Regions from separate parts of the Halobacillus sp. B23F22_1 genome, predicted to be linked through region 1. Evidence: riboswitches for the same ligand, from Rfam matches in the RefSeq annotation. Region 1 holds a riboswitch; each other region holds the start of a gene.
The links. Region 1 has a riboswitch for S-adenosylmethionine ahead of metX (homoserine O-acetyltransferase MetX). Riboswitches for the same ligand answer to the same signal wherever they lie in the genome.
Positions count from the first base shown of each region.

Region 2: it holds a riboswitch for S-adenosylmethionine, as region 1 does, so the genes downstream of both, metK (methionine adenosyltransferase) here and metX (homoserine O-acetyltransferase MetX) in region 1, are expected to answer to the same signal.
Region 3: it holds a riboswitch for S-adenosylmethionine, as region 1 does, so the genes downstream of both, ACGTNH_RS12560 (methionine biosynthesis PLP-dependent protein) here and metX (homoserine O-acetyltransferase MetX) in region 1, are expected to answer to the same signal.

Region 1 covers NZ_JBIEKE010000001.1:507,760-515,134, reverse strand. Annotated here, with positions in the region: gene rarD (EamA family transporter RarD) at 1-764, shown strand, start outside; gene ACGTNH_RS02575 (NAD(P)/FAD-dependent oxidoreductase) at 1,010-1,951, opposite strand; gene ACGTNH_RS02570 (TetR/AcrR family transcriptional regulator) at 2,234-3,079, shown strand; gene ACGTNH_RS02565 (hypothetical protein) at 3,118-3,567, opposite strand; gene ACGTNH_RS02560 (NAD(P)/FAD-dependent oxidoreductase) at 3,586-4,800, opposite strand; gene ACGTNH_RS02555 (DUF2188 domain-containing protein) at 4,894-5,091, opposite strand; SAM riboswitch class I at 5,248-5,358, shown strand; gene metX (homoserine O-acetyltransferase MetX) at 5,442-6,515, shown strand; gene ACGTNH_RS02545 (homoserine dehydrogenase) at 6,505-7,375, shown strand, end outside.
Region 2 covers NZ_JBIEKE010000001.1:1,509,054-1,516,428, forward strand. Annotated here, with positions in the region: gene ACGTNH_RS07645 (hypothetical protein) at 1-31, shown strand, start outside; gene ACGTNH_RS07650 (hydrolase) at 89-430, shown strand; gene ACGTNH_RS07655 (DUF6612 family protein) at 499-693, opposite strand; gene ACGTNH_RS07660 (DUF6612 family protein) at 852-1,046, opposite strand; gene ytkD (RNA deprotection pyrophosphohydrolase) at 1,410-1,889, shown strand; gene pckA (phosphoenolpyruvate carboxykinase (ATP)) at 1,948-3,540, opposite strand; SAM riboswitch class I at 4,107-4,226, shown strand; gene metK (methionine adenosyltransferase) at 4,418-5,617, shown strand; gene ACGTNH_RS07680 (gamma carbonic anhydrase) at 5,655-6,170, opposite strand; gene ACGTNH_RS07685 (alpha/beta hydrolase) at 6,235-7,005, shown strand; gene tbcS (tetraprenyl-beta-curcumene synthase) at 7,020-7,375, shown strand, end outside.
Region 3 covers NZ_JBIEKE010000002.1:935,002-942,376, reverse strand. Annotated here, with positions in the region: gene metC (cystathionine beta-lyase) at 1-798, opposite strand, end outside; gene ACGTNH_RS12560 (methionine biosynthesis PLP-dependent protein) at 791-1,915, opposite strand; SAM riboswitch class I at 1,989-2,099, opposite strand; gene ACGTNH_RS12555 (PH domain-containing protein) at 2,503-2,877, shown strand; gene ACGTNH_RS12550 (AEC family transporter) at 3,038-3,967, shown strand; gene ilvE (branched-chain-amino-acid transaminase) at 4,483-5,388, shown strand; gene ilvB (biosynthetic-type acetolactate synthase large subunit) at 5,755-7,375, shown strand, end outside.

The DNA.
Region 1 (7,375 bases):
TTTTCATGACCTTGATTATTATTTTGTTAAGGAAAAGACATCAATTCATTGCAGAGGCGAAACAAGTTTGGAAGAAAAAGCGAAGTTTAATTGGAATTTCTTTAGCTTCCATCATGATTAGTCTTAACTGGCTTACTTACATATGGGGAGTAAACAATGAGCATGTCGTCGAAGCAAGTCTTGGCTACTACATTAATCCACTCGTCAGCATTTTGCTTGGGATGATTGTACTGAAGGAAACTTTCAGCCGGCCTCAGTGGATTGCTTTCGCTTTAGCAGGCAGCGGGGTCGTTTATATGACGGTTCACTTCGGTTCTGTTCCCTGGATCGCTTTATTGTTAGCCTTTAGTTTCGGCACCTACGGATTACTGAAAAAATTAGTACCGCTAAATGCCATGTTTGGCCTCATGATCGAAACGTTAATTGTTTCTCCAATTGCTCTCATTTACTTAATAGGTGTACAGAAAACTTATGAACAAGTCGATTGGGTTTCATGGAATACGGTGCTCGTTTTCGGCGCCGGGGTGGCCACAGCTATCCCGCTTCTGTTATTTGCAGCTGGAGCCAAGCGTATTCCTCTATCAATGGTCGGTTTTTTGCAGTATATCGCCCCCACGATTATGCTTATCTTAGGTGTTTTTCTTTACGGGGAACCTTTCACAAAAGTGCACGCTGTCTCGTTCACCCTTATTTGGATGGGGTTAGCTGTATACACCTTTTCACGTATGAAACGATTAAGGAAATATGAAGCTCGTGCCAGTTAACGATGGAAAGATTTTCGATGTGCCTACAGAGAATGGCACTGCGGCAGATACTTCACTAACCCGCTCTTCTCATTCAATGCAATAGAACAAAGCTGTATAAAGGATAAAAACATCCGAACGATTCTGTAAAAATCTGTTCGGATGTTTTTATGTTAAAGAAAATTTACACACCGCTCCGCCAGAAAAAGTAAGTCATAAATTTCATCCTGAATTACTGAACAAGTCTTCATAACAGCATGCATCATTCAACTCATTACAGCTCCCGCTACATCTATGCCTGAAATAAATGCACTCTCAAAACGCGTCCGTCCAGAGGGATCATTTGGTCTTAGAAATGCATCACCTGCTGCAAACACAGTGTCTGTCACTGCCTCATACGATCGAGAATGTGTAGCGGCCGCCTGGGCATAACGCCATCTTTTTAATTGTTCAGATACTGTTTCATCAAATGAAAGGTACCCGCCTGTACGTTCTTTCATACGTTCTAACACGTCACTATCTCCATAATGTTCTGTTGACCAGTCGGCTGTCATATATACGCTGACTACAACGTCTTTCGAAATTCCTTTTTTAAAGTGATCGACAATCCGCTCCACACCAGCTGGAAGCTGGTTATCTATGTGCCCTGACGCGGGTAAGGTCGTAGGTTTTTCAAAATGAAATATCCCGACGCAGGTGGGTTGAAAGGTTATCCTTTCTAATGCCTCTGTTCCAAGTCCACTTTTTTGTAAAAGGGCTCCAGCTTGAGGAACGGGAGCAGTTATAATGATTTTCTTACTTCGCCACGTCGACGAATCCTCGGCTGTAATTGTGAATCCGCCATCGTCTTCCCTCCATTTTTCCACTGTTGTATGGGTTCTTACATATAAACCATCCGCCAGGTGTTTAGCTAAGCCATTCATTCCGTCTATCGCTGTATAGCGAGGATAATCTACTCCAAACCAATGTTTAATCCAACCATTTTTCAGCCATTGCTCAACTTCTTGTTGCAGCTCAGAAGTGCGAACTGTGAAAAATTGAGCACCATGATCAGCTTTCCCCTCGGCCACTCGTCTCGTTGCTAACCGGCCCCCTACACTTCTTCCTTTATCAACAATCAGGACATTTTCTCCCGCCGATTGCAACTTCCGGGCAGCTGTTAATCCTGTTAAACCTGCTCCAATAATGGTAATATCATAGTCCTTCATTACACGGCCCCCTTTTTAATTTCTTCAGGAACATTCCCTTTTTAACGGAAAAGAACACCTTATAATCTTTCATTCACAGGGTTTGCAGGAACATAGTGCTTATAGAAATGATGGAGACTCAATTTCTAGTTTCATATTTAATCCTTCATACAAACCTGCTATGGTTATAATAATGGACATAAAACTATAAAACAGGAATGAATCACTTTCATTCCCACATTAACTAAATAGTCATAAGACGAGGGATAACTTTACTACGGAAAAAATGAAGGAGCTTTCAAGATGGAAGATAAAAAAATAAATATCATACAACAAGCAATTAAACTATTTGCCAAAAAAGGATTCAGCACAACTTCTGTGCAAGAGATCGCTAATGAATGCAGTATCTCTAAGGGAGCTTTTTACCTTCATTTCAAATCGAAAGATGAATTACTGCTCGCTATCTTTACTCATTATTCTAAGGAAATCGAACAAAAAACCGCTGCTATTGAATCGATGGATTTAGACCCCCGGACTAAATTTGTAAAACAGCTGACGGTTACTTATCAGGAAATCATTAAACACCGTGACTTTATTATTATGCAAATTCGGGAACAAGCCATCCCTTTCAACGAGGACATTGAATCCTTTCTTCAACAGATGCGCTTTCACTCTTACTTATTCTACAAAAGAAGTCTTCTGGCCATATATGGAAAAAAGATTGATCATTCGATATGGGAAGTGACACTGTTAATGCAGGGTATGTTTAAAGCATACATGGATCTCATTATTATCGAAGAGGTTGAATTTGATATTGAAAATTTGTGTAAGGCGATTTTAAAACGAACAGACTACCTGGTTGAAGGCTTTAACCGCAACGACGATCAACCAATCATAACTGATCAATTAATGAATGAAATCATTCCTGAAGATTTTTATTACAACCAGCTCGACACCATAGTGCACACATTAGAAGAAATAAAGGAAAAGGCATCGGGTGATATTGAAGTGACGATTGCAGTACTTCTAGAAGAAATTCAGAAACCTTCTGCTCGGCATGCGGTTATAAAAGGGATGCTCTCTAACTTAGAGGAAGAAGAATCCTTTAAAGGAATCACAGGTCAAATCCGAACTTTTTTTCAACTATAAAAAGGAGACCTCTTTTTTCCAAAAGGAGGTCTCTCGTATTATTCATCTTCCACAATTTCATCTAATACAAAGTAGACGGACTCTACCCCTTCCTGCGCCACAAGACAGGCCACCCCCAGCGTTGTCGTCCAAAAAGAATCAGGGATATACGGATTCTTTAAACCGGCTGGCTGAAAAAGGGCTCGATAAATTCGATTCAAATGCCTTTCTGTTTCGTTAGGATCAGTCTCCTTCTCCCCTCTGGCGATGAGAAATACATAGCGCATAGATTGGAACAGATTATCACCCGGCATAAACGTATACTCTTTGAACAACTTAAGCTGCTTCTCAGCATCCTCTTTCATGCCTGTCTTTACAGCTAAATCATCTAAATGCTCATAAAGATGACGATAAATTTGCTGAAAGATTCTACGTTTCTCGTCCTGCATCACTTTATCGGTATAAATGTCCTGTAATTTAGCAAACGCTGTCTCTTTAGTCCAAGTCATAGATTTCCCCTCTTTCATTTAGTACTCAAGACCAAAACTCTTTGCTTCATGCTCCACTGATCCATACAGTTCAGGCATGTGTTGGGATTGCTGCTTAAGCAGCTTTGGCAAATGGGGAACCACTTTATTCCACACCATTGGGTTTGCAGCCATCGCCTGGAACAAAGATTCTTCCTGTGACGTAAGCGCTCTGCGAGATTGAATATAGTCTAATGTTAAACGGTAGCCTGGACCTAAATTTTCATCCCTTTGCTTTTGAAAATGCTTGATGAGCTCGCGCCACGAGCCACCGTTATCCCAAGCCTCAATCGCTTCTGCTAAAAGGAAAGACTGCATCAGGGCATCATTCATTCCTAAACCAGTACTCGGATCTTTACTATGAGCTGCATCACCTACTAACGCCCATCCGTTTCCTCCAGCCTCTCTAAAAAAGTTAGGCATACCTGTAGTACCAATGATTTTGCCTTGAAGCGATGCTTGCTCTAACCGCCTTTCCATTCCGTAAAACTGCCGGTAAATTTCTTCGAATCTTTCAGGGTGTTTCGCTATCTCAGAGAACTCATAGGGAAATACTTCTAAACCTAAGCAGTCCACCCCCGGCTCCATAGGAAATAAAAAACCAATTCTTCCTTTATCCAGGAATATTTCTGTTGTTGGTTCCACTAGAGGCTGCACATGATGATAATATCCATAAAACACAGGACGGATAGGAGATTGTTCGTTATATTTTTGGGCACCCGTTTGTTTAGCGATAAATGAATTTTTACCATCTGCTCCTACGACAAGGGAGGCTTTAAATTCGTGAACCTTACCTTTTTTATCTTGTGCTTTAACACCTTGGACGCGACCCTGGTTTTTGAGAATATCGTTAACTTGATATCCTTCCTTCAATTCGACGGTGGGATAGGACAGTGCCTTTTTCACTAACACATGGTCAAATTGTTCTCTTCTTGGAATCAGGGTATACGATGCACGAGGCCCTTCTATAAAGCTATTTCCTATGTAAGTACGCATACGGTTTATTTTCCGCAAGCCTGAAGCTTCTACCTGTTCTAATACACCAAGCTTTTTGACATATTCAAGGTGCGAAAGATGATGAGTTGAAAGCGTATCACTAGGAAAAACTGCTTTGTCTAACAATAAGACCTTCTTCCCTATCCTTCCTAATAAGATCGCAAGGCTTGCCCCAGCAACGCGAGCCCCGACTATAATTACATCTGCATTTGAATTCATACGTTGCGCACACCCTTATCATTGTTATCTTCAGCGTAACGTTTTTACTTCATTATTTCTATAAAAAAAGCTCCCGTCTGGGAGCTTTTCTGACTAATATTTAATTTCTTCTTCTACTTCGTGATTCTGATCTAAAATGATTAGACGGCTCGGCTTATTTTCTTGAGCCATTTCTTTAGCTTTTTCTACAGCTGTGTCTCGCTCATCATATTCGTCCGTTGGAGCGATATCTTCAATTTTTACAATCCAGCCTGTTACGTCTTTATTTGGCGCTACACTATATTCCTTCATGTTTGATTCTCTCCTTTTTTTCTTGGTCTCTATAAGTACTTTCCCAACGCCTATACCTTTCAAACGTAGGAATGGATTTTCACAAATAGTTTGACATTATGTACAGCTCATTCTATAATTCGTAACATACCTTTAATGCAACGATTAATTAAATAACTCTTATCTAGAGTGGCAGAGGGACTAGGCCCTGTGACGCCCGGCAACCTTCAAGGAACGACTTGAAAAGGTGCTAATTCCTACAGATCATACCGATCTGACAGATAAGAGGAGGAACCTAACGAACCGCCCTCTTCTTATTTCAGAAGAGGGCTTTTTTATATGCCGTCAATTTAGTAAGGAGGGCAACGCGCATGTCCATAAAATACGTGATGAACCAACATGCTCATACAAAGGTTTCGATTGGAAACTTTACTTTAGAGTCTGGAGATACACTTCAAGACGTGGAGTTAGCTTATGAACGCTGCGGTCCTGAGCATGCTCCAGTTGTTCTTATTTGTCATGCCCTAACAGGAAATCAACATACCGTAGGTTCTTCAGAGAGCCCAGGCTGGTGGAAAGGTCTGGTTGGGGATGGCTGTGCTATTGATACGACTGCGTATCAAGTCATCACCTTCAATGTACTAGGGGGGTGTCACGGTTCCACAGGTCCCACAAGCGTTAATCCGGAAACGCAAGTACCGTATCGTCTGAATTTCCCCAAAATAACGATTCGAGACATCGTGCGTTCCCAATATGAAGCCTTAAAAACACTAGATATCCACGAAGTTCATGCCGTAGTCGGCGGGTCTTTAGGGGGAATGCAGACTCTTGAATGGGGTCTTCTCTATCCTAAATTCATGAAACAGCTTTACGCCCTTGCCGCCACACCTTACTTAAGTGATTACGGCATAGCCTTTAATCATATTGGAGCAAGGGCAATTCAGGATGACCCTGCTTTTTTAAACGGAAACTATGATAAGAATGAACAGCTACATGGATTCGAAATTGCGCGGATGGCTGGCATGGTCACCTATCGGAGCGGAAAGCTGTTTCAGAAACGATTTGACCGCCACCAAAGTGAATCTTTTTACGACATTCAATCTTATATGAATTATCAAGGTGAGAAAATTAAAGAACGATTTGATGCCAACAGCTATCTTTATTTACTAGAAGCGATGAACCACCATGATATCAGTCAAAGCCGCGGCACTCTTCAAGAGGCTGCCGCCCAATATCAGGTTCCGCTTTTTACAGTGAGTTTCGAGCACGACTTACTCTATCCAAAAGAACTCATTCAACCCTTTAGTCAGTTAGCCGCAAACAGTGAGCATCTGCACGTCCAAACTGATTATGGGCACGATGGATTTTTAGTCGAATTCAATCAGTGGGGATCATGGCTTTCTCATAAACTAAACGAAGGAGCAGTGAATCAACATGACAATTAAAGCAGCCATCCTAGGCTTCGGCACCGTGGGCCAGGGGATTTATGAAATATTACAAACTAAACGCAGGCAGCTTCATAAGCTGATTGGTGACAAAGTAGAAGTAACAAGCATACTCGTCCACAATGTTCATAAAGAAAGGTTTTTACCTGATAATGTTATAGTCACCGACCGTTTTGACGACGTATTAAATCAAAAGCCGGATGTTATATTTGAAGCTACCGTCGGGATAGAACCAAGTTATTCCTATTTAAAACAAGCCATTGACCAACATATTCATGTCGTTACTGCCAACAAGGTGATGTTTGCCGCCTGCGGCCACAAGCTAATACAGCGCGCAGAGCAAAGGATCGGTGTTGGCTATGAAGCTACTACAGCCGCAGGTATTCCCATTATCGGCACTTTGACCACCCTCCTGCAAACGAATAATATTACGAAAGTACAGGGAATATTAAACGGCACGAGCAATTATATTTTGACAGCTATGCAAGATCAAAATAAAACGTTTTCTGAAGCGCTTCAGGAAGCTCAAACAAAAGGCTATGCTGAAGCGGACCCTACGAACGATATAGAGGGACATGACGCTTTTTATAAATTAATGATTTTAAGCCAATTGCTTTACGAAAAGCAGCCAGATTGGTCAGCGGTTTCATTAACAGGAATATCAAACCTTAACGAAACCGATTTAATATCTGCTGAGGAGAAAGGCGAAAAAATCCGCCATGTAGCTACTCTAGAGCTAGTAGATGGAGAATTAAAAGGGACGGTCGAGCCGCTTTTTCTTCCACCTTCACACGGACTATTCGGAATAGAAGGCGTAGACAACGCCATTAGCGTAACAGGAGACTTAGTTGGGTCTGTTA
Region 2 (7,375 bases), 1.0 Mb from region 1:
TAAAGTTTGTCCGCATTTACACCATAAGTAATTTTACGTTATAAAAGTCTCACTTTTGCTAAACCTAGAGTAAAGGAGGCTTATGATAATGAATAAAAGACCTTATTATGTGAATATTGGGACCCGGGAGATTTCGATTAATCATGATGCTAATAATGATGATTTTATTATTCATGCGGATGAAGAGGACTTGTTATTATTAAGAGAAGTATTTGATGAAATGTACAATTCTGACACCAGGTCTTTTTTTAGAGCTCATGTTCCTTTTGACCCCTATCATAGAGATCAGTCTAATGATGAATTTGATGAGGGAATGAAGTCTGCCTTTAGGATGATCTATGATCTCGGCGATGAAAAAACGAAGCAGCATATTTCATCGATGGGTGTGTTAGAGGATTTAAATAATAATGAAACGCCGCTTCAAGATTGAAGCGGCGTAGATTGTTATTAAGGGTTGTTTCTGGCGTCTGGTAAATCTTCAGCTTTTTCGATGATTTCTTATGGAACTTCAATTTCATTTACTTCATTAAAATTGCTATAACTTCCATTCTTTGTTTGATGGATAGAGGTTTCTTCACCTTCCATATTCACGATAAAGCTCATCTTCGCTTCCAATTGTTTCGGATAGTAACTTTCTTTATCTATTTCAAAAGTGTAATTTACTTGTTTAACTGTTATTCCTTCAAAGCATATTCCGGCATAATACCTTCCGGGAGCATTTCATTGACAGATTCCTCATTTAAAGCCTGAATGTTTTCCCCTTCTGAGCTAAAAGGAAGGAATTTTCTTCCAAGTTGAATTCATCTACTTCGAGGATTTCTAGTTGGTTTACAGGGGGCTGTTCTTCTGTACTAATCTGATCCATTAACGAGTTCTTCTGGAGCTTTATACCAGCTTTCTTCGCCAGGAACAGTCATATACATGCTGTCTTCCGTATAATACTCTTCCATGGATTGGCACATGAATTCATTGGTTTGATAAAAATTAACAGGATCCATTTGCATATCGGAATTCATAGTAGTCTGTAAAGGGATTCCATTTGGTATTCCTTCTTCAGCATCCTTAGATTATATGTTCATCTTTTGACTCATTTCCATGTCCATAGAGAAGCTGTCTAACTCTTCAGAAGCTGCAGCTCGAATACTTCTTTATCTTTCTCTCCTTCTGCACTTGAACAAGCAGAATCAAAAAAGAGAAGGCTGAATACAGCCAATGTAAATATATTATTTCTCATCAGGAGCCTCTTTTAATGTTGGTTGAATCTATACGATTAACTAACAGAAGGTTTCAATTAAGTGAAGATTTGTGTAACACAAGTGTAATATTCACTATTGTTTTTAATCTGCAGAGCTTATGATACGATTTAATGCAGAAGTACATAACTAGATATTAAAGGCAGATGAGCTAACGTGAAAACTTTTTATGATTATTACAGAAATCAAGTGAAACTCTCTTTTGAGGATCACCCATTCTCAACTGCACCAAAGCATGTTTGGGTTATTTGCCGATTCAAGAACCAGTGGCTTCTTACAAAGCATAAAGATAGAGGTTTGGAATTTCCTGGCGGCAAAGTCGAAAAAGGAGAAGGAGCTAAAGATGCAGCTGTGCGTGAAGTGAAAGAAGAAACGGGGGCAGAGGTAGAGAACCTCCACTATATCGGCCAGTATTATGTAGCAGGTAAAGGCGGCACCATTGTAAAAAATGTATACTACGCGAGCATTTCTGAACTTATTGAGCGGCCTCATTATTATGAAACAGAGGGTCCTGTATTGCTTGCTCATATACCTGAAAGTATAAAAAGTAATGCTCTTTACAGCTTCATGATGAAGGATGAAGTCTTAACAGAGTGTTTAAAAGTCATTAAAAATAAACATATGGACGCTCATTAAAAAACCGTGCATCCCATGCACGGTTTTTTCTATATATTAAGGAAATGAGGAAAAATAATTATTCTTTGCCGTAATTCGGTCCTGCATTCGCAATTTCAGTACTTGCATGTTTAAACTTCTTGAAATTCTCATGGAATTGATTGGCAAGTTCATGAGCTTTTTCATCGTATGCTTGAGAATCCTCCCACGTTTTCCTAGGAATTAATACATCATCAGGAACTCCTGGACAATGAACTGGAATGTTTAAGCCAAATACAGGATCGGTATACGTGTCCGCGGAATTTAATTCTCCTTCGAGTGCCGCGTGAATCATTGCTCGTGTGTAGGTGAGTTTCATTCTCTGACCTTCTCCATAAGGCCCACCTGTCCATCCTGTATTTACTAAATAGACGTCTGAATTAAACTGGTCTATTTTTTCTCCGAGCATTTCTGCATAAACAGAAGGAGCTAATGGAAGAAATGGAGAGCCGAAACAAGCGGAGAACGTTGCCTGGGGGGAAGTTACCCCTCGTTCGGTTCCTGCCAATTTGCTGGTATAGCCGCTAAGAAAGTGATACATCGCTTGTTCTTTCGTTAACTTACTTATAGGGGGGAGCACGCCAGTTGCGTCAGCCGTAAGGAAAACAATCGCATTTGGATGACCCGCCACACTTGGAACAATAGTGTTCTTAATATGGTGAAGCGGGTAGGCAGCTCTCGTATTTTCAGTTAACGTTGTGTTGTCATAATCAGGCTGCTGTGTTCCTTCTTGTAAAATAACATTTTCCAATACAGCGCCAAAATGAATAGCATCAAAGATTTGAGGTTCTTTCTCATAAGAAAGGTTGATGCATTTTGCATAACAGCCGCCTTCTATATTAGAAATTCCATAATTCGACCAGGCATGTTCATCATCTCCAATTAGTTTACGATCGGGGTCTGCCGATAAAGTTGTTTTTCCCGTTCCTGAGAGCCCGAAGAAAAGAGCGACATCTCCTTCTTTACCAACATTAGCTGAACAATGCATTGAGAGCACGTTTTGTTTAGGTAAGACATAGTTCATAACTGAAAAAATAGATTTTTTGATTTCCCCGGCATATTCCGTTCCTCCGATTAGCACGACTCGGTGTTTAAAGGAAATCATAATGAAAGCTTCTGAGTTTGTACCATCTACTTCGGGATCAGCTTTAAAAGTTGGTGCAGAGATGACAGTAAATTCAGCATCATGGTGATTTAAATCGTTTTGGTCAGGACGAATAAACATTTGGTGAGCAAATAAGTTATGCCAGGCGAACTCATTAATCACTCGTAAAGGTAGGCGGTATCTTTCGTCTGCACCGGCAAAACCGTTAAATACAAAAAGTTCATCACGTTTTTTTAAATAGTCCAACACCTTATGATAAAGCTTTATAAAAGTGAGTTCGTCAATGGACTGATTGACTTTTCCCCAATTTACATTCTTAGTAGATTCTTCATCCTTAACAATAAATTTATCGTGTGGAGAACGACCAGTATATTCACCTGTAGTTGCTTGAACCGCTCCACTATTAGTCAGGGTGCCTTCTTTACGTGAAAGGATTTTTTCTACTAGTTGTGGGACTGATAATTGGTGATGAACATTTGATTCATTTAATAGTTGAGATAAATCAGACATCTGATTAATTGCGCTCATATGTGTCTACCCGCCTTTACTTTAAAGATTTGGTGCTACTTTGAGATAAAGTATAACACATTCAATTTATTAGTCCATACTATTGAATGAAATTGCTTTCTTTTTATTTTATTAATCATTGAGCTATATTGTTATTGATGGAAAGTAATCGGCATTGTGAAAATCGTTTAGGAGACAAAACTGTTGATTGACTTATCAGAGCAAAAGGAATTTAAGGTATTGGATCAGTTTTTCGTACTGCTCTGAAATTGTTTCAAAATCTTGAGGGCATGTTTGAGGTTGAATCTTATTACAGGGATAGTATCACTAAAAAAATTCAAATAGTAGCACCAATAAGGAAGCCTTGTAGAGGCTATTAAACAATAAACGGCTCTAACTTTATGGATAGGTCTTATAATGTCTATTCCCGGACTAGGTAATAAAAGAAACTTATTTTATCGAGATGGTTATAATCGTTATAAAATGATTAAAGACACGTGGCAAAAACGGCTCCTGTTCCCTTTCATAATGGGAAAACTAATTGACATGGTTGCGGGATTTCGATACTATTAGTCCGAACGGATACTCTCTTATCCAGAGTGGTGGAGGGACAGGCCCAATGAAGCCCGGCAACCCGTCAGACATCTGACATGGTGCCAACCTGCAGCAAGATCCCTATTTTTCCAGGAGATCTTGGACGATAAGAGCGAAAGGAATAAGTACCTTTCCTCTTTTAGAAGGAAGGGTTTTTCTTTATGTACACAATATACATCCTTTCATATAATAATTTATTTAACTATAAAAAAACGAGAAGTTTTCCTTTAAGTTAAACTTCTATAAACATACTGGAAAGAGTTCCGTCCAAACTTTGTATTTACAGAAGGAGGAGTTTTAAAGAATGCCTGCTAATCGCCGGTTATTCACATCAGAATCAGTAACAGAGGGGCATCCTGATAAAATCTGTGATCAAATTTCTGATGCGATATTAGATGAAATTTTAAAAAACGACCCTAATGCAAGGGTGGCATGCGAAACTACAGTAACAACAGGACTCGTCTTAGTTTCAGGGGAAATTAGTACAAATACGTACGTGGATATTCCCGCTATCGTTCGAAGAACAATAAAAGAAATCGGTTATACGAGAGCCAAGTATGGTTTTGATGCCGATACTTGTGCCGTACTAACGGCTATAGATGAACAGTCACCAGACATTGCTGGTGGTGTGGATGTAGCATTGGAATCAAGGGAAGGTCAGATGAGTGAAGATGAAATAGAAGCTATAGGGGCAGGAGACCAAGGCTTAATGTTTGGTTTTGCGAATAACGAAACGGAAGAATTAATGCCTCTTCCTATTTCTTTAGCACACAAAATTGCAAAACGCCTATCCGACGTAAGAAATGATGGTACTTTAAGTTATTTACGCCCTGATGGTAAAACACAAGTTACTATCGAATATGATGAAAAGGATCAGCCTGTAAGAGTCGATACAATAGTGATTTCAACTCAGCACGCTGAAGAAATCACCTTAGAGCAAATTCAGCACGATTTAAAGAAACATGTTATTAATCCTGTGGTTCCTAGTCAGCTGATTGACGAACAAACAAAGTATTTCATTAATCCCACTGGACGATTTGTAATTGGTGGACCTCAAGGAGATGCAGGATTAACAGGACGAAAGATTATTGTGGACACTTACGGCGGATATGCTCGCCACGGCGGAGGAGCTTTTAGTGGGAAAGATGCAACTAAGGTAGACCGTTCAGCAGCCTACGCTGCTCGTTACGTAGCGAAAAACATAGTTGCTGCGAAATTAGCTCAATCCTGTGAAGTACAGCTTGCTTACGCTATTGGAGTAGCTCAGCCTGTATCTATTTCAATCAACACATTCGGCACTGGTAAAGTACCTGAAGAGATGCTTGTTTCAGCTGTACGAGAATTGTTTGACTTACGACCGGCAGGCATTATTAAGATGCTTGATCTTAGACGTCCCATTTATCGTCAAACCGCAGCTTATGGTCATTTTGGCCGGACAGATATTGAGTTTCCATGGGAACAAACAAATAAAGCTGAGTTATTAAAAGAAAAGCTGAATAAATAATAAAATGGGCGCCGTTTAATGATCGGCGCCCATTTTATTAGGAAGACTGCATGCCTTTGTAAACCTGGCCTTTATCTACATAACTAGCTCTTATCCGGTTCAGTTCTTGGTAATCTTCTTCAGTTAAATCACGTACAACTTTTGCTGGTCTTCCCAAAGCCAAGGTGCGTGGAGGGATAACTTTTCCAGGTGGTACGAGACTTCCGGCTCCAATAAAAGCCTGTTCACCAATTTCTGCACCATCCAAAATTATCGACCCCATTCCAATGAGTGCTTTCTCTTTAATATGGGCAGAATGTAAAGTAACCTGATGTCCTACCGTTACCCCATCTTCTATTTTTAGTGGGATATCAGGGCTTTGGTGAAGCATACTTAAGTCTTGGATATTTACTTTATTTCCAATATAAACTGGAGCTACATCTCCCCTGATGACTGTTTTAAACCAAACACTACATAAGGATCCAATCGTAACATCCCCTGTAATCACTGCGTCGTCAGCAATAAAGGCGCTATCGTCTATCATCGGCCTCTTTCCTTTATATTCGTAAATCATAGCGAACCCCCTTATAATTATGATAAATTCAGTATAACAAATAGAGGATAGGGAGAACGATGGAATGACAGGTGAAAAAAGAGCTACGATTATAATAGTGCATGGAGCCTTTGAACACGCAGGCCGTTATGTCCATTTAGTAAAAAAGCTGGAACAAGATGGCTTTGAAGTTAAGATAAATGATCTTCCAGGCCAAGGTATGTCAGAGGGCAAGAAAGGACATATTCGATCCTTTAATGATTACATAAAAAAAGTGAGCGAGTGGGTCGAAGAAGCGGACAAAGATTTACCTGTCTTTTTGTTAGGGCATAGTATGGGGGGGCTTATTGTAACAAGAACACTTCAACAATTAAAAATAACTGTAGACGGCGTTATATTATCCTCTCCAGCTTTTAGTATAAAAAATGGAGCGAGCAAACCCATGGAAGTTTTATCGAGAGGATTAAATATCGTGTGGCCTGCCTTTAAGGTATCATCTTCTTTAGCGCCAGAGACGGTTACAACCAATCAAGAAATGATCGCAAGTGATCAAAGTGATCCATTAATCATTGATAAAGTGTCCGTAAGATGGTACATCGAATTTCAACGCTCGATAAAAAAAGCTTTTAAAGAGGTAAAATATTTTCCTGATATCCCATTACTTATTATGCAGGCAGGAGATGACTTGATTGTAGACCGCCGACGAACATATCAATGGTTCAATTTAGTGTGTACTTCCGAAAAATTTTATAAAGAGTGGCCTGGCTACTATCATGAAATATTTAATGAAGTGAAGTGGCAGCAACCATATCTTTATTTGTATAATTTTATACAACAGCAACTGATCAAGCAGTAAAAGGAGAGGTTAATGTGGGTGAGAAAGTTCCTACACGTGCATTCCCATTAATGGTTCGCGTTTATAAGCAAGTTTTTCCTTATGTTCACAAACAATTGAGTCACTGGAGAAAAAAAGCCGAAGCCATACCAAACCAAGAATTAAAAGACCAGGCAGTAGCCAGCATTAAATTAAAAACGTTTCATTGTGAGGGGGGCGGGATTTATTCTCTGCTTGCTAAAGAAAATTGGAGGGAGGCTGTGCAGTTTATTGTAGCATATCAAACCATCAGTGATTACTTAGATAATCTGTGCGACCGGAGTACCTCAATGGATCCTCAGGATTTCCGTATGCTGCACCATTCTATGACTGATGCTCTTAATCCATCTAA
Region 3 (7,375 bases), on a different contig from region 1:
GTAGGTTGCAATTACTTCAGCAGACTCGGATGACTGTTTCAAGCGGCAGTCTAGTGTCTTTAATCCCCGTAACACTAGCCAGCAATCATGCGCTCCCAGGATGGAACCAAAGGAATTTTGCAAAAAGCCTAGCTGTGCTTCAATTTCCGGATGGTTGGTTGCGGCTAGTCCAGCTACTACGTCACTGTGTCCCGCGATAAACTTCGTTGCACTGTGCAGGACAAGATCCGCACCTAACTCAAGCGGTTGTTGTAGAGCAGGAGTCATAAATGTATTATCAACAAAAGTCAGGCAGTCGTTGGCTTTCGCAAGCTTACTTACAGCTTGAATATCGGTGATATTTAATAAAGGATTGGAAGGTGTTTCAATATACAATACCTTTGTATTCGGTTGTATAGCAGTTGCTACCTCGTGAAGATCTGTCATATTAACAAACGTATGCTCAATGCCAAAACGACCTAAAACATCATGAATCATTCGAAATGTACCGCCATATACGTCTTCTGAAATAACAACGTGATCGCCTTTTGATAGAAGCATGAAAGAGGTTGAAATGGCTGCCATTCCTGAAGCAAATGCAAACCCGCGTGTACCGCCTTCTAGATTAGCAATCGTATCTTCTAACGCTTCCCTTGTAGGATTTCCGGAACGACTATAGTCATAGATACCCGGGTTATCAAAGTCAGCCTGATGGAACGTGGAAGCTTGCTGAATCGGCACACTTACCGCCCCGGTTTCCCGGTCAAATTTGTGATCATTGTGAAGCAGACGAGTTTGAAACGTGTGATGATTAGTCATGGTAAATTTCCTCCTTTTTTAAGCTGGCCAGTGCTTGTTCTAAATCCGTTTTTAAGTCATCGACATGTTCAATTCCTACTGAAAAACGTAACAACCGATTACATACCCCGTAGCGCTGACGTGTCTCTTCTGGTATATCAGCGTGTGTTTGCGTGGTTGGGTAAGTGATGAAGCTCTCTACGCCTCCAAGGCTTTCAGCGAACGTAATGACTTCTAACTTTCGTAAAAATGGATCGACACAATACTCAGATTTCAGTCTGAACGAAAGCATGCCGCCGCGTCCCGGGTAAAAGACGTCCGTTATATCTTCATGCTCTTTTAAAAACGCTACGAGGAAAGCAGCATTCTTCTCGTGTTTTTCCATTCTTATAGATAACGTCTTCATTCCTCTCATAAGCAGCCATGAATCAAAGGGTGATAGTACGGCCCCGGCCGTATTCTGAAAATAACCTATCTTTTCACTCAATTCTTCATTTTTAGCAACCACTAGACCAGCGAGGACATCGTTATGGCCGCCTAAGTACTTCGTGGCGCTGTGAATGATGATGTCGGCACCTTCAGTAATTGGCTGTTGAAGGAGTGGAGTATAAAGCGTATTATCAACAAGCAGTAAAACATCATGTTTTTTAGCAATGATCGAAATAGCCGGTATATCTGCTGTGTGCATGAGTGGATTCGTAGGCGATTCAATGTAGAGCGCCTTCGTTTGCTCCGTTATGTAGTTTTCAATTTGTGAGAGCCGCTTACTGTCACAATAGATGAATTTCAGGCCATATTGATTGGAGAGATAGTCGAAGAATCGGTAACTTCCACCGTAAACGTCTTCTGAAACGACAATTTCATCCCCTGTTTTGAAAATGGATAAGGCCCCTTGAATGGCCGCCATACCTGAGCTGAAAGCGAAGGCTGCATTTCCTTTTTCTAGATCTGCTACGGATTGTTCAAGAAGCGTACGTGTTGGATTGCCTGTTCTTGTATAGTCAAAGCCAGTGGACTCCCCAAGCCCTGGATGTTCATAGGCGGTGGAAAAGTGAACAGGTGCGTTAATTGCTCCTGAAGCATCCCCGTTATTTTTTCCTGTATGAACTAATTTTGTTTCTGCTTTTCTACCACACATGATCATTCCCCGTTTCGTTGAAAAATAAAAAAAGCCTTCTTATAAGAAGAAGACTTTGTTGTTTAAATCCTTCTTCTTATCTTCCAAGTTGACGAATCAACTTGCTGGAGTTAGCACCTTACTGGTCGTACCAGTGGTTGCTGAGGCTTCGACGGGCCAGTCCCTCTGCCTCTCGTGATAAGAAATCAATATTCGTTATTTAATTCTTTCACCCTAATGTACACTACAGATAAAGGTTTGACAAGGGTATAAATAGAATTTTGCGAATTTTATATAGAAATTGAATCAATATAAACCTATATAGAAGGATATGTTACTGGATTAGAAAGTTATGAATAAATTTTGCCTTTTGAGGAAAGTTGATAATTATTGCAGGGTAATGATTAAACGGTAAGTGTATCTTATAAATAAGGAAAAGAAACAAAAATCCGATTGCTACTTCTTGCACAAGTTGTCAGGGACTATGCAGAATTGTTCATAGCAGTTAAAAACCAATCGAAAATTATCCGAAATGAAACCATTCTAATTGTAAAAATAATGGAGTTATATATAATAGGAAGAAACTCGGATTTTAAGGAGGAAATATTTTGGGATTTTTAGACGGTCTTATGGGCAATGCCAGTGAAGTGGATAAAGAAAAACTGAGCAAGGAATTAAAGCACGTTTTAATTAATGACGAAATAGTAGAAAGCGGATATAAGGTAATAAGGGACTCATTCATTTTCACAAACAAACGATTAATTCTAGTAGACAAACAGGGAATGACAGGTAAGAAAGTCGAGTACCACAGTATCCCTTATAAAACCATTACACACTTCAGTACAGAGACGGCGGGCAGCTTCGACCTTGATTCTGAATTAAAAATTTGGCTTTCAGGTCAGTCCGCTCCGATCGAAAAACTGTTTAAAAAAGACAGTCCGATTGAAGACGTACAGCGTACGCTTGCTCAATATGTACTGTAATAATGAGCTTTAAGAATAGAGTAGTCCCTTTCAATTGCTGAAAGGGAAGTTTAATAAAAGCTTGCGTCTAATATGGCGTAAGCTTTTTCTAGTTTCTACTATTGTAAGGCACTCCTCATTTTGTTCCTTCATACATTGGAAGGAGGGAGGGGGGATGTGTATGGCAGTGACTGAATTATTTACCCTTTATGTCATAGGGTTGAGCGGCTTTGTATCAAAGAGAGCAGGTTGGCTGCCACAGCAAACGGAACAAGTACTAGCTCCGCTGGTCTTAAATATTACCCTTCCTTGTTTGATCTTAGCTTCCATGAACTTCTCTGAGGAATTACATATTTTTGGGGATTTTTTCATGCTGATTCTGCTCTCCGGCTATGCTCTTCTCACAGCTTATCTACTTTCACTAAGTATTAAGAAACGAACAAAAGTTGGGGAGTCAAGAGGAGTTGTGTATCAGTCTTTAATGTTGTTTGGAAATCAAGGCTTTATCGGTTATGCGGTGTGTTATGCCTTATTCCGTGAGCAAGGCATAATGTATGCGGCAATTTTCAATTTATTATATTTACTTTTAATATGGATATATGGTATTTATCTCTTTGTCGGGAGAAAAAATTCCTTTCGTTTGAGAGAAGTGTTTTTTAACCCCGGTATTCTAGCTACTGTATTCGGTGTGCTGATTATGATTACACCTGTTCAACTTCCGAACATAGTGGAGGGAGTGCTTACCTATTTAGGAAGGCCCACTATTCCTTTGTCAATGCTAATGATTGGGAGTATTCTTGCAGACTTAAAATGGCAGGAATTCACCCAGGTATGCAAAAACTTGCATACCTGGGTGGTCGTATTTGTAAGATTGCTAATAATTCCATTATGTCTGCTCCCATTTACCCTCCTGTCTATCCCTACAGTTTTAACAGCTGTGGCTCTTCTTATTACAGCTGCTCCTTCCGCACCTACCGTTTTTCTTTATGCTCAAAAATATGGGGGAGATGTTTCCTTTGCAGCGATCGGTGTGGCTTTAACAACAATTATATCGATTATAACTCTTCCTTTTTTATATTTTCTTCATCAGTTCCTCGTATCTGCTTTATAGGAAACTCAATCGGTTTCTATAACTTCTACTCAGTCTTTTAGAATGGTTAACCATAATAGGGTTCCAGGGTGCACGTTTGTTCTAGTCAACTTTTATCATAGGCGTGCTGCCAGTCAGTTTCATTTTTTCGAGACCATTTTAAAAATAGGCTCGAAATAGGCGGTTTTATAGGTTCTTTGCGACATTAAACATTCATTTTTCAGATAAAAAAGAAAAAAAGAAAAAGTGCAACTAAGCAGAAAACTCAAGTATAGCCTGTATGAAAACGCTTTCCAAGTTAACTCAATAATCGAACTAGTCAGAAAACTTCACAAAAACCTGTTGACCTTTTTCTGAAATGGCGTTAAAGTAGTCCTCAATCAACTACATCGCATCCGAAACCAATGGCCGCGCAAGTTGATTCATGTGGAAGATTGACCTTTTGACCTGAACGTGCAGGAGTGCATGCCTGCACGGGGTCACCCTTAAACTAATATGTATGTTAAACCAAATCTAAAAAGAAAGGAGTGCTTTAAATGAGCAGCCAGTGGATTTACTTAAGCGGAGAATACGTTGATAAAAGTGAGGCCGTAGTAAGCGTCTATGATCATGGTTTCTTATATGGCGACGGAGTGTTCGAAGGCATTCGTGTTTACGAAGGCAACATCTTTAAACTAGACGAACACTTAAAACGCCTCTACGATTCAGCTAAATCAATCATGCTTCACATCCCATACGAAAAGGAGGAATTGGAGCAGATTATTGCTGAAACAGTCCGCAAAAATCAGCTGGAAACGGCTTATATCCGTGTCGTTGTATCTAGAGGATCAGGCAACTTAGGTTTAGACCCGTCCAGCTGTGCAAATCCGCGCGTGGTTGTCATTGCTGAAGCACTTGCTTTATTTCCTAAAGAATTATATGAACGCGGCGTTCGTCTCGCTTCTGTATCGAGCAGAAGGAACAGACCAGACGTACTGCCACCACAAGTGAAATCTTTAAACTATCTCAATAATATCTTAGTGAAACTAGAAGCAAACCAGGCAGGCGTAGACGAAGCACTTATGCTGAATGATCAAGGCTATGTGACAGAAGGCTCAGCAGACAACATTTTTATTGTGAAAAACGGGACCATTTATACACCTCCTGTTTATTTAGGAGCTTTAGAAGGAATTACACGCAACGCTATCATTGATCTTGCTGAAGAACATGGTTATAAAGTGAAACAGGAACCATTTACAAGACATGATGTATATGTAGCTGATGAAGTATTCTTAACAGGAACTGCAGCCGAAGTTATTGCAGTTGTAGAAGTAGATCAGCGTAAAGTAGGCGATGGAAGCCCAGGCGCTGTGACGAACCACTTATTATCCGAGTTTAGAAAAATTACGACGACCGACGGCTACCAGGTTTATTCTACAAAAGGAAAAGCTCAGGTCAGCTGATCATTCATACAATTGAATCTGTGAACTCTACGACAGGAATAAAGGAATAAGTTCAGGCATTTACAGAGAGCCGGGGTTGCTGGAAGCCCGGAAATGCTCCTTATCTCCGACATCATCCTTGAGTGTCCCGACTGAACGAGAAATCAAGTAGGTGGGATCAGGTGTCCCTAAGATCACACCTGTTATCAAAATGGAGATTACTATTTTAGTAAGCTCCCTGAGGCGTACAGTTTTGTGCGCAAATGAGGGTGGTACCGTGGAATAACCAAGACCTTTTCACCCCTCCGTTCTTTCTACAAGTGTCTATTTGTAGAGGAATTGAGGATGAAAAGGTCTTTTTATATGTAATTTAGGAGGGATTAAAAAATGAAGGCTGAAGCAGCTCAAAAAGTTAAGACAGCGCCACGTACGGGAGCCGATTTGTTGGTAGATTCATTAATCGAACAGGGTGTTGACACTTTATTTGGGTATCCAGGAGGAGCGGTTCTCCCAATCTATGATGCCATTTATCGTGCTGAAGGATCATTTGATCATGTACTTCCACGTCACGAACAAGGAGCGATTCACGCAGCTGAAGGTTATGCGAGAGTGTCAGGACGACCGGGGGTAGTTATTGGAACCTCTGGCCCGGGAGCTACAAACCTAATCACAGGAATCGCAGATGCGATGATGGACTCTCTGCCTGTTGTTATTTTCACAGGTCAAGTGGCAAAAGGTGTGATTGGGACAGATGCTTTTCAGGAGTCAGACGTAATGGGAATTACAACGCCAATTACGAAGCACAATTATCAAGTACAGCAAATAGAAGAGCTGCCCCGAGTTGTGAAGGAAGCTTTTCATATTGCGACAACCGGACGTCCTGGACCCGTTGTTGTCGATATCCCTAAAGATATATCATCTACGGTGCATGAAAAAGAAGTAGAATCCACCTTTCATTTACCGGGGTATCAGCCAACGGTTCATCCTAATCCATTGCAGATTAATAAATTACACGAAGCAATGCTTCAAGCGAAAAAACCGGTGATTTTGGCCGGAGCCGGCATTATTCACTCCAAAGGCTCAGAAGAATTGCAGCGTTTCGCTAAGAATTACAACATTCCCGTTGTGACGACATTGCTTGGACTTGGAAGCTTTCCAGGAAGTGATGAACTTTCCTTGGGAATGGGCGGAATGCACGGAACGTATTCAGCTAATATGGCTTTATACGAGTGTGATTTACTCATCAATATTGGGGCACGATTTGATGACCGTTTAACGGGAAACTTAGAGCATTTTGCTCCGAACGCAAAAGTGGCTCACGTTGATATCGATCCAGCTGAAATTGGTAAAAACGTGCCGACTACAATTCCGATTGTATCGGATGCGAAAGCAGCACTTGAAGCTCTTAACAAACGAAGTATTTCTCAGCTTGACCATCAAGAGTGGCTGGATAAGACAAATGAAAACAAAGCACAATATCCGCTTTGGCATGATGATTACGAAGATAAGATTTCACCTCAATGGCTGATGAAAAAAGTGCATGCTTATACGCAAGGAAAATCTATCGTAACGACTGATGTCGGCCAGCACCAAATGTGGGCTGCACAGTATTATAGCTTCCATCAGCCGAACAAATGGGTAACATCAGGCGGGCTTGGCACAATGGGATTCGGTTTTCCAGCAGCGATCGGTGCGCAGCTTGCCTCCCCTGAGGCCAGCGTAGTAGCCATTGTAGGCGATGGTGGTTTTCAGATGACGATGCAGGAGCTTTCATTACTGCAGGAAAGAAATCTTCCTGTGAAAATAGTGATCGTGAACAATGAAGCCCTGGGAATGGTAAGGCAATGGCAGGAGAAGTTTTATGAAGAGCGTTACTCTCACTCTCTTGCTCAGTCACAGCCGAATTTCGTTAAATTAGCAGAAAGTTATGATATCCCTGGCTACAAGATTGAAACAAAAGAAGATTTAGAGAAGGTTTTACCAGATGTATTGAATAACGATCACCCGG